2 linked regions of the Algoriphagus machipongonensis genome follow. The main gene of each other region encodes a partner of the protein of the gene in region 2 in a complex. Links are inferred from orthologs where the notes say so. Each region holds a gene or a part of one and is shown on either strand. Other genes may lie near its edges.

Region 1 (3,260 bases), 2.6 Mb from region 2 along the record:
TTGTCCCATCGCAGAATTTAGTGATTGTGAGAATGGGCGGGGCTCCAGGCGATTTGCCTGTTCCATTTTTACTCATCAGACAGATTTGGGATCGTCTTGGTCCTGTATTGGATTAAATTATTCCTTGATCCTATATTTTGATAATTGCATATGGATCTTATCCAAAGTGAGGGGTTTTTCTAAAAATCCTGAAACGACAGGGTATCCTTTTGCCTTTTGTCTGTCCTGAAAATCGATGGAACTAGAAAGGATAACAATTTTATCTTTTCTGTTTGGATGCTGCTCCATGTAGGCTTCCAGAAACTCCCAACCATTCATTACAGGCATATTTATATCTAAAAAAATCAATAGGGTTTTATCCAAAGGTTCCTCATTCAGTCGCTCTATGGCAAACTGACCTTCTAAAAATTCTTGAATTCTCTCAGTTATCTCCACTTTACTCAATAACCGTTTGTTTATTAGGTTATTGATAGGATCGTCATCCACGAGAAAAATGGCGTCAAAGTGAATCATTTAACGATTTTGATATCTAGTTGGGGCAATAAAGTACAAAATACAATTATTCCCTTGCCTTAAAAAAGTATTTTAGTGGTTTTTTGCCTTAAATAAATACGATGCCTAGTTATCAGGCAAATAAAAAAGGAGGCCTAAGGACCTCCTTTTAAAATTTTTGAATAGTTGGAATTACATCATTCCGCCCATTCCTCCGCCGCCACCCATTGGAGGCATAGCTGGAGCATCTTCTTTCACGTCTGCTACTACACATTCAGTGGTCAATAGCAATGCAGCGATAGAAGCAGCATTTTCAAGTGCTAGTCTTGTTACTTTAGTTGGGTCAATTACACCCACTTTGAACAAGTCTTCATATTTGTCAGTACGAGCATTGTAACCGTAGTTACCTTTGTTTTCTCTGATCTTGTTGATCACGACAGAAGGCTCACCACCAGCATTCAATACGATAGTTCTCAATGGAGATTCGATCGCTTGTCTGATAATGTTGATACCAGTATCCTCGTCTTCGTTTAGGCCTTTAAGATCAACCAAAGCTTCGCTAGCTCTGACCAATGCAACACCACCACCTACAACAACGCCTTCTTGAACGGCAGCTCTAGTTGCGTGAAGTGCATCATCTACACGGTCTTTCTTTTCTTTCATTTCTACTTCAGTTGCAGCTCCGATATAAAGGATAGCTACACCGCCAGAAAGCTTAGCAAGTCTTTCTTGAAGTTTTTCTCTGTCGTAGTCAGAAGTAGTTTTGTCGATCTGAGCTTTGATTTCAGATACTCTTCCTTTGATTGCTGTAGCATCACCAGATCCATTAACAATAGTAGTATTGTCTTTGTCAATGTTGATTTTTTCAGCTCTACCAAGCATGTCAGTAGTAGCGTTCTCTAGCTTGAAGCCTCTCTCTTCAGAGATTACAGTTCCGCCAGTAAGGATCGCGATGTCTTCCAACATAGCTTTTCTTCTGTCACCGAAACCAGGAGCTTTCACAGCAGCAACTTTCAGAGCACCTCTGATTTTATTTACTACCAAAGTAGCCAATGCTTCACCATCCACATCTTCAGAGATGATTACCAATGGTTTTCCAGACTGAGCTACTGGCTCAAGTACAGGAAGCAATTCCTTCATAGAAGAAATCTTCTTGTCGTAAATCAAGATGTATGGCTGCTCTAATTCAGCTTCCATTTTCTCTGTGTTAGTCACGAAGTAAGGAGAAAGGTATCCTCTGTCAAACTGCATACCTTCTACAGTTTTAACTTCAGTTTCAGTACCTTTTGCTTCTTCTACAGTGATTACACCATCTTTTCCTACTTTATCCATGGCGTTAGAAATCATGGTTCCGATTTCTTCGTCATTGTTTGCAGAAACAGTCGCTACTTGAGCGATTTCCTTAGAAGTAGAGATTTCTTTTGAGTTAGCTCTTAAAGAAGCTACAACAGCAGTAACTGCTTTGTCGATTCCTCTTTTAAGATCCATTGGATTAGCACCAGCGGCAACGTTCTTAATACCTACGTTGAAGATAGACTGTGCTAGGACAGTAGCAGTAGTAGTACCATCACCTGCATTGTCTGCAGTTTTGGAAGCCACCTCTTTTACAAGTTGAGCTCCCATGTTTTCGATAGGCTCTTCTAATTCGATTTCTTTAGCTACAGAAACACCATCTTTAGTGATAGTAGGTGCACCGAATTTTTTATCAAGGATCACATTACGTCCCTTTGGTCCCAATGTTACTTTTACTGCATCGGCAAGAGCGTCAACACCTTTTTTCAGGCGGTCTCTAGCATCTGTGTCGAAAAATAGTTCCTTAGACATATTTCTTTGATTTTTTGGTTTACGATTAAGTGATTACTTACAGAATGGCGAAAATGTCAGATTCTCTCATGATGAGGTAATCTCCGCCGTCCACATTTAGCTCAGTACCGGAGTATTTTCCGTAAAGTACGGTGTCTCCAACTTGTACAGTCAAGGGCTCATCTTTTTTACCATTCCCCACTGCTACGACAGTACCTTTTTGTGGCTTTTCTTTGGCAGTGTCCGGGATATAAAGTCCGGAAGCGGTTTTTTCTTCCGCTGCAGCTGGTTGTACTAAAACCCGATCTGCAAGAGGTTTGATGTTCACGTTTGACATATAATTTATTTGTTTAAATGTTAGATTAAAATGCATATGCCTAATAGCACTTCTTATGCCAAGAAAGGATTTGTCAAAAAGGCTGACAAATCGACTGTTAATGTCAGGTCATAGCGCATATTGAGTCGTTTTTTTTCAATTTTTTGTCTGTCAATTTTTCCAAACATGACAAAACTTATGTCAGATTTTATTAATTTTTGGTAAACCTATTTCCTATGAAGACACTTCCTAAAAACTGGATTGCCGAAGGGCTGATTGATTTTGAATACAAAAAGTATCAATTACTCTCTTATTTGCAGTCTACAGACCAACAGTTTGATGCCTCCAAGCTTTACCCTGTCTTGGGAGAGCTCATAGATCATCATAGAAATCTCGACGATCTTAAAAAAGGGAAATCCAACTTGAAAAACTTATTTCCCAAGGCATTGACCGGAATTGACTTTGAAAAGGGGAAACTCAATTATGCAGCGAAAGAACCCGAAGGAGATTTGATGCAGGAAATAGCCAATATCACAGATTTTGCACTGCCCATGCTCGCCAATCAAATCCAAAAAGGGAAGGAAATCTACCAATATGTGGAAACTCAGATTGCTTTTGAGCCCGTTGGGATTATGCCCATTTATACCAA
Region 2 (8,594 bases):
ATTGCTCTTTTCAATGGAGGTAATATTGACGAGGAAAAATTCCGTAGCCTTCGTTTGGCAAGAGGAATTTATGGTCAGCGTCAGCCTGGAGTTCAAATGATCCGAATAAAGCTTCCTTATGGAAGAGTTTCTTCTGATCAGCTTCGAAGAATTTGCAAAGTATCTGATGAGTACTCCACTGGGAGGTTGCATATCACCACACGTCAGGATATACAGATTCACTATGTGAGCTTAGATAGAACTCCCGAGTTGTGGGCAGAATTAGAGCGAGATGATGTGACGATTCGCGAGGCTTGTGGTAATACCGTAAGGAACGTCACCGCTTCTGAAACGGCTGGAATTGACGCCAATGAGCCATTTGATGTTACACCTTATGCGGATGCTACCTTTAAGTATTTCTTAAGAAACCCTATCTCTCAGGAAATGGGGAGAAAGTTCAAGATTTCATTTTCGTCTTCAGATGAAGATACGGGATTGAGCTATCTACATGATTTGGGATTTATCCCTAAAATCAAAGTGATCAATGGACAGGAAGTACGAGGTTTCAAAGTAATGCTGGGTGGAGGATTAGGTTCTCAACCTCGGCATGCGGATGTGTTCTCTGAATTTGTAGAAGCAGATCAGATTATTCCTTTTGCAGAAGCTGTCATTAGAATCTTTGACCGCCATGGTGAAAGAGCTAAGAGAATGAAAGCCAGAATGAAATTTCTGATCAAAGGGATTGGTCTAGAGGCATTTTTGGAATTGGTGGAAAATGAGAAAAAAGCACTTCCATTTAAGTCTTATCCAATAGATCATGAATCATATGATGCTGCCCAAAAGCTTCCTGATGCTCCCTCAGCAGTAGTTGAGGAAGAACTTGGACTTGATTTTGAGCATTTCAAATTGACCAATATTTTACCTCAAAAGCAGAAGGGGTTTGTCTCAGTGGGAGTGAGAGTTCCTTTAGGCGATTTTTATACGGATCAAGCAAGAAAGCTCGCTGATTTGGTAGAAAAATATGCAAGTGCTGAGGTACGCTTTACACTTCGCCAAAACTTCTTAATCCGTGATGTTCGAGAAGATTTGGTTCCTTATTTCTACAAGGAGTTGAAAGAAATAGGTCTGGCCTCTGCTGGGTATAATTCTCTTGGAGATATTACTGCCTGTCCAGGAACGGATACCTGTAATTTAGGTATTGCAAGCTCGACAGGGATTGCAGCTGAGTTAGAAAAAGTAATACTTGCTGAATACCCACAATACCTTAAAAATCAGGATTTGGTCATCAAAATTTCTGGCTGTATGAATGCCTGTGGCCAGCATAATATGGCTCATATTGGTTTCCAGGGCATGTCTATGAAATCAGGAAAAGTAGTAATTCCGGCCCTTCAGGTATTGCTTGGAGGAGGAAATATGGGAGATGGAAATGGTCGTTTCGCAGATAAAGTGACAAAAATCCCAAGTAAGAGAGGTCCACAGGCTTTAAGAATATTATTGGATGATTTTGAAGCAAATGGAAATGGGCAAGACTTCTTAAGTTATTACGACAAAAAAGGTCAAATCTATTTCTATGAATTGCTGAAAGAACTGGGAGATGCTTCTACCGTAACTCCAGCGGATTATGTGGATTGGGGAAATACCGAAGAATATAAAATTGCAGTTGGAGTAGGTGAATGTGCAGGGGTAGTTCTTGACTTGGTAGCTACACTGCTTTTAGAAGCGAAAGAGAAGATAGACATCGCTCAGAAATGCCTTGAAGAGCAACGCTGGTCTGATAGTATTTATCATCACTATGCAGGTTTGATCAATGCTGCAAAAGCGATTTTGCTTAGCGAAAGTGTGAGCACAAACTCCTATGCAAATATCATCAAGCAATTTGATGAAGTGTTTGTTGAAACTGGAAAAATAGAACTTGGTGGAACCTTCTCTGACAAGGTTTATCAAATCAATAAAAATGAACCTACTGAAGCTTTTGCAAATAGCTATGCAGACCAAGCTTTAGAGATTTACGGGAAACTGAAAAGCTTTAGAGAGCAGGAAGTAGAGGTATGAAAATAGAAATTAAACCTAAAGTAACGCTTGTAGGTGCAGGTCCGGGAGATCCGGACCTGATTACCTTAAAAGCAGTACTGGCTTTAAACAATGCGGATGTAGTGCTTTATGATGCTTTAGTGGATCCAGTCTTGTTAAAGCATGCCCCGGATACCGCTAGCAAAGTGTTTGTAGGTAAACGGGTTGGAAAGCATCATTTCCCTCAGCAAGATACCAATGAACTATGTGTGACCATGGCGAAGAAACATGGACATGTGGTTCGACTTAAAGGTGGCGATCCTTTTGTTTTTGGAAGAGGAGCTGAAGAATTAGATTACATCGAAACTTTCGGGATAGAAACTGAAGTAATTCCCGGGATCACTTCAGCGGTTGCAGTCCCTGCGTCAGTTGGAATAGCTGTGACCAAACGCGGTGTTTCAGAAAGCTTTTGGGTAATTACCGGTACTACTTCCGCAGGGAAACTATCTAATGATTTGAGCTTGGCTGCTCAATCCACAGCGACGGTAGTGGTTTTGATGGGGACAAGAAAATTGGAAGAAATTGTTGGGGTATATAAGAACTTTGGTAAAGCAGATCTACCTATTGCAATTATTCAAAGAGGCACAACAAAAGATGAGAAAATCACTGCTGGATTTATAGGAGATATTGTAGAGAAGGCTTTTGAAAACAAGGTTGAAGCTCCGGCGATAATTATTATTGGAGATGTAGTGCGAGAAAGCATTAAATTAGCTGAAGTCTACAGAGAAGCAATATCAGTAGCTGAAAGACAATAGCATGAAGGAAGAAAGTCTGAAAGCTTAAAAAGCAGCTTTAGTCAAAGTTTTCAGGTTTCAAACCTTCTTTCTTGATACTTACCTCTATTATCTTGATACTAATAAAATGAATCATCTATATCCCATATTTCTGAAAGTCCATGAACTGAATATCCTGCTTGTAGGAGGAGGAAATGTAGGGACTGAAAAACTGGAGTTTTTACTCAAGTCTAGTCCTGAGGCACAGGTGACTGCTGTTTCAAAGGAATTCTCTCAAAGTTTTTTAGACTTGGCTCGCGATAGAAAATCGGTACAAATGGTCGAGGATTCGTATGATGAGAAATACCTTAGCTCAAAGCATATGGTGATTGCAGCTACGGATGATAAGGAAGTAAACAAACAAATCAGAGATGAAGCAAAGGCTAGGTTTTTATTGGTAAATGTCGCTGATACTCCTGATCTCTGTGATTTTTATCTGGGTGGAATCGTGACCAAAGGGAATTTAAAAGTTGCGATTAGTACCAATGGAAAATCACCCACTGCAGCAAAACGCCTTCGACAATTGCTAGAAGAAGTACTTCCAGAGGAAATGGACGAATTACTAGATAATCTCAATGCTTATAGAGATACCCTAAAAGGAGATTTTGAATACAAGGTGAAAGCCATGAATAAAATCACCAAAGGGCTAGTGGGAAAGCGATAAACCTTTCCCTTTTTGATTTTGTCCTTACTATAATTGTTGATCTACTCCTGTCATTTCCCAATGACTCAAAGAAACAGGAATACTTCCGATGGAATTGAGTAAATCAAAAAACTTTTTCAGTTCAAATCCAGAAGATTCATTGATTCTGGCGTAGTCTGCCAAAGCATTTTCCAATAAATATTTTCCAGTGATATAGCTGCTGCCATATCCAGGCTGTCTCATGTACAAATGCTGCTCAAACAACAGTAATTCTTTCTCAGTCTTCATCCATCCTCGGGGCGTGTATTCTGAATGGATTTTTCCTGCTTCTACCATAGTCATTTCATTTGCTTGGGCATAAAGAGAACCAAGGCCTCTTGCAGCTCTTTGGGCAATCATGATATAGACAATTTCCCGGGATCTTGGCGAGTCTTCATATAGTCCCGCATCCATGAAAATCTCCTCAACGGCGGTGGCAGTGCCTTCATTTCTAGAATCCCAAATATTATACAAAAGTGGTTTTCTTCTGATCTCGCTAGCGTGAGGTTCATTATCCATTCTTGCAAGTTCAAACCAATGGTAAAAATGAGAATACAAAGGTCTTGGGTCATAATGCATTCCTATAGTAAAGAAGTTTCTGTTCTCTTCAGGAATAAATGACCCCATATGTTCTCTTAGTGCTGGTTCAAAATAATCTTTAACCGTGACAATGTTTTTTTCATCAAGAAATTCTAAAAGGCTTTGGGCAGACTTTTCAGCCATTGCATCAAATTCTTCAGGTGAACTGGCATCCTTCAGTTCTGGTAATCCCCTATTTCTATGCTCCTCAAGTTTCAGCGATGCCCAGGCTCTCGCTAGCTCTCTTTTGAGAATCATTACTTCATCCTCCCAGGTCAAAGGAACCAAATGTACGTTTTGCAAATACCAGGTGTAATTGCTTTTCCCTATTCCAGATTCTCCAGTTTTCTTAATTGCCTCACTTTTCAGCCAAGTCACAAATTCTTGGGTAGAAATTTTTGCTTCTTCAATTGATTTGACCAACTCATCATTTTCAGCAATTCCCTCAAGCTTTAAAATGCTTTCAAGGTTACTCACTTGTTCTTGAATACTTGGGATACCCGCAGCCCAAAGCTCTTTCGCATTTCCTGTAAGGTTTTGTCTTGCCTGATTATTTAAGGCTGGAATGGACTTTATTTCTCCTAAAAACTTCTCTTCTTCCACAGTTCCTAAGGGGAAGGTATACTGCCACAATTCTAAAATTCCGTGGTGAGTGGGCCCCTCATGCGCTGGGACATCACTTCGTTCCATCCAAACAGATTTGTAAAATGCAGGGTCTCTTTCCCAGGGTTTAAGCACTCTTTGATTAAAGTCATAGCCATTCATTTCTGCCCATACGATCCTGTAATCTACTTTTTGAGGTATAGACCATCCAGTTGTGTCAATTGATAAGAGTTGTTCTTGTAACTGGCGAAACTGGGGTAACCTTTTTTCAAAAGTTTCTTTTCTATAATCTGGCGCACCATCAAATTTTGGAGGGTTTTCAAATGTTCTCCAAGTTTTAAAAAGAGAAACCAGATCGCTGTACTGCGCCTTATCATCATTGGCCAACAAGTGGAATTGGGATGATATAATGAGAAAAGGGACGAGTAAAAAAGGAGCTAATTTTTTAAGATGCATGTTTGGTGGTGGTGTTTTTAGATAAAGAAAGATAGTACTTGAAGCTTGTTTTTCCTGACGAATCCAAAAACAAAAAATTCAGTTGCTTAGACAGTTCTATTAGAATTCATTCGTTTGAAAAGTATAAAATTGAAAATCAGCTTAGCAACACTTACACATTGGTTTTTTATTTCGTCGAGTTCCTGTATTTTTGTGCTTCCTTAAAATACGCATCACAAATTCATTTATATGGCATATTTATTTACCTCAGAGTCAGTATCTGAGGGGCACCCAGACAAGATTGCAGATCAGATTTCCGATGCATTGATCGATAATTTTTTGGCATTTGATCCAAATTCTAAGGTTGCTTGTGAAACGCTTGTCACCACTGGTCAAGTAGTTTTGGCAGGAGAAGTGAAATCCGAAACCTATCTGGATGTCCAGAAAATTGCCCGGGATGTTATCAATCGAATTGGATACACAAAATCTGATTACATGTTTGAAGGTAATTCCTGTGGTGTTTTGTCTGCCATCCATGAGCAGTCTCAGGATATCAATCAAGGAGTAGATAGAAAAAGCCCAGAAGAGCAAGGTGCTGGTGACCAAGGGATGATGTTTGGGTATGCTACCAATGAAACTGAGAATTATATGCCTTTGGCATTGGATCTATCTCATATGATCCTTCGTGAGTTGGCTGAGTTGAGAAGAGAGAATAAGGAGATTTCTTATTTGAGACCTGATTCCAAAGCTCAGGTGACTATCGAATATTCTGATGACAATGTTCCTCAAAGAATTGAAGCGATTGTAGTTTCTACACAGCATGATGATTTTGATGAGGAAGAGACGATGCTGGCAAAAATCAAATCTGACATCGTTTCTATTTTGATTCCAAGAGTGGTAGCTCAGTTGAAGCCTGAAATTCAAAAGCTATTTACATCAGATATCAAATACCATATCAACCCAACAGGGAAGTTTGTAATCGGTGGGCCGCATGGTGACACTGGTTTGACTGGTAGAAAGATCATTGTGGATACATATGGAGGCAAAGGAGCACACGGTGGAGGAGCATTCTCTGGAAAAGATCCTTCTAAAGTGGATAGATCTGCAGCTTATGCTACTCGTCATATTGCCAAAAATATGGTAGCAGCTGGAATTGCAGATGAGATGCTTGTTCAAGTTTCTTATGCAATCGGAGTTGCAGCGCCGATGGGAATTTATGTAAATACCTATGGTACTGCCAAGGTAGATTTACATGATGGTGAAATCGCAAAGAAAATCGAAGAACTGTTTGATATGCGTCCTTATGCAATTGAGCAACGTTTGAAACTTCGTAACCCGATCTATGAAGAGACTGCAGCCTATGGTCATATGGGAAGAAAAAATGAGGTTGTAACCAAAGTTTTTTATTCTCCATATACGGAGCCAATTAAAAAAGAAGTAGAATTATTCACCTGGGAGAAATTAGATTTTGTAGATAAAATCAAATCCTCCTTCGGATTATAAAAAACAAAGCCTTTCGATTAATTTCGAAAGGCTTTTTTGCTTTACCTGTTTGTGGCTTGATTAAGAATTAGAGGTTTCTGTTTTCAAATCACATTTTGTTTTAAGCTCATTAACTTTTATTGTCCACAGATCTACATTGGCCTTAACTTTCTTGGCTTCTGTAGCAAGTCTTTCTAGATTTTCATCATCTTCTGTTGTCCATTTTCCTGAAGACATGTGGGTAGTCAAATCTTCCACTTCATTGGAGTTTTCTTGCCAAACGCCGATTAAATCATCGACTTTTTCTTTTAATGCAGCATATTCAGTTTCACAATTACTCGATTCACCATTTACGCTGATCGTAATTGCCTCTGAGGCCTGACCTTCTTCTTTTTTTGTTTCCAATAAATACATTTGATCTCCAAGATCTTTAGAAAGATCTCCAATCATTTTGGAAGTGGTTTTCCATTCATCTAGAAGGCCTGTAAGCTTATCTACTTTTTGTTCTGACGGTCCGCAACTAAAAATCAGTCCAGTAAGAACAAAGAATACCATAAATTTTTTCATGTCAATACAAATTTTTCGGATGAAGTTCACTGACCAAATTTTTCCCAGGATTGAGAAATTATTTACTCATATAGGTCTCTTTCGCAGACTAAAATCACCTTTTAAAGGTTGTTCTAGCGAATTAATGAACTGTAGAATTATTTACCTTAAATTTGTCCAAATAGCATTCCAAGCTAGTCAGGGGAACCTTATTCGGTGTCTAAAATTGAAAATGGAATAGGCTTGAAGCTTATGAAAACATTTCTTCAATCAATTGGGTGTAGAAGTCCCTTACCTCCATTCCATAAGCACGAACCTGCTGGGAAATTAAGCTAGTTTCTGTTTGGCCCGGAACGGTATTAATTTCGATAAAGTAGAATTTTCCACTGCCTTCCTGTAAGAAGTAATCAATTCTCACAGAGCCTTTGCAATTAAGCTTTTCATAAATTTTTGCCGCAATCCTATTTACCCGAGAGATTTCTTCCTCGTTCATTCTACCTGGAGTGATTTCATTGGTCACCCCGGCAACATATTTAGCCTCAAAATCAAAAAACTCTTTGCTACTGACGATTTCTGTGGCAGGAAGTACTGTTACTTGGCCTTTACCTTTAAAAACTCCAATCGAAAACTCCCTCCCTGAAACAAATTCTTCTACAAGTACTTGGCTGTCTTCATCAAAGGCTTTGTCTAGTGCTTCTCCAAGTTCATCCCAAGTTTTTACTTTGCTCATCCCTATGGAGCTACCACCATTGTTTGGTTTAATGAAAAGCGGTAATGTCAACTCCTCTTGAATTCGATTTTGATTCAGGCTTGAGTTATCAAAAAGTTGGATGGATTTGGCAATATGTAATTCCTCAATATCATCAACCACTGCTTTGGTGTAGCCTTTATTCATAGTGATTGCAGAGGTGAGTTGATCACAAGTGGTATATGGAATGCCAATCATGTCAAAATATCCGGCAAGTTTCCCATCTTCTCCAGGTGAGCCATGAAGTATATTGAATACCCCATCAAAAGTGATTTTATCATCACCTATTCTGATGCTGAAGTCATTGAGATCTACTGGGATTTTTTCACCAGAAACACTTAAAAAATGCCAATCTCCTGGGTAAATCAGAATTTTATAAACCTCATATAATTCGCGGTTGATAGTCTTCTCTACTACTGCAGCGCTTTTTAATGAGATGACAGATTCGCCGGTATATCCACCGGTTACAAGGGCTATTTTCTTTTTCATCGAGGTAAAAATTCAAAGTACGAATTACTTGATTTTTATTCTATTTCCCGCAAATTTCCATAGATAACTCTCGCAGATTTTCGGGGATAATTAACGCAGATGTTCGCAGATCAAAAAAAAGAAATCCGACTTAAAGGATAAAATTTGGAATGCTTTCGTATATCAATTTTCGATGGCACTTAAGCCAGTTTTATCTGATCCAAGTAAA

The links. The genes of interacting proteins can lie anywhere in the genome.
Region 1: the proteins of metK (region 2) and groL are in contact, whole or in part, in a cryo-EM structure (PDB 8P4O), measured with the Escherichia coli proteins. The link is inferred for Algoriphagus machipongonensis from one-to-one orthologs.

What each region holds. Positions count from the first base shown.
Region 1 is NZ_CM001023.1:3,353,523-3,356,782, reverse strand. Bases 1-2,854 are described here. They hold groL (chaperonin GroEL), read right to left. Parts: upstream 2,317-2,854; coding sequence 685-2,316; downstream 1-684. Other genes in these bases: ALPR1_RS14025 (hypothetical protein), read left to right, coding at 2,848-2,854; ALPR1_RS14030 (co-chaperone GroES), read right to left, coding at 2,354-2,632; ALPR1_RS14040 (response regulator), read right to left, coding at 118-513; ALPR1_RS14045 (serine hydrolase domain-containing protein), read left to right, coding at 1-116. Also shown: more of ALPR1_RS14025, read left to right, coding at 2,855-3,260.
Region 2 is NZ_CM001023.1:749,718-758,311, forward strand. Bases 4,676-7,497 are described here. They hold metK (methionine adenosyltransferase), read left to right. Parts: upstream 4,676-5,370; coding sequence 5,371-6,624; downstream 6,625-7,497. Other genes in these bases: ALPR1_RS03165 (DUF885 domain-containing protein), read right to left, coding at 4,676-5,142; ALPR1_RS03175 (hypothetical protein), read right to left, coding at 6,685-7,170; ALPR1_RS03185 (D-alanine--D-alanine ligase), read right to left, coding at 7,400-7,497. Outside these bases: ALPR1_RS03150 (HEPN domain-containing protein), read left to right, coding at 1-2,031; cobA (uroporphyrinogen-III C-methyltransferase), read left to right, coding at 2,028-2,804; ALPR1_RS03160 (precorrin-2 dehydrogenase/sirohydrochlorin ferrochelatase family protein), read left to right, coding at 2,911-3,486; more of ALPR1_RS03165, read right to left, coding at 3,514-4,675; more of ALPR1_RS03185, read right to left, coding at 7,498-8,386; ALPR1_RS03190 (hypothetical protein), read right to left, coding at 8,566-8,594. UniProt on the Escherichia coli protein: Catalyzes the formation of S-adenosylmethionine (AdoMet) from methionine and ATP.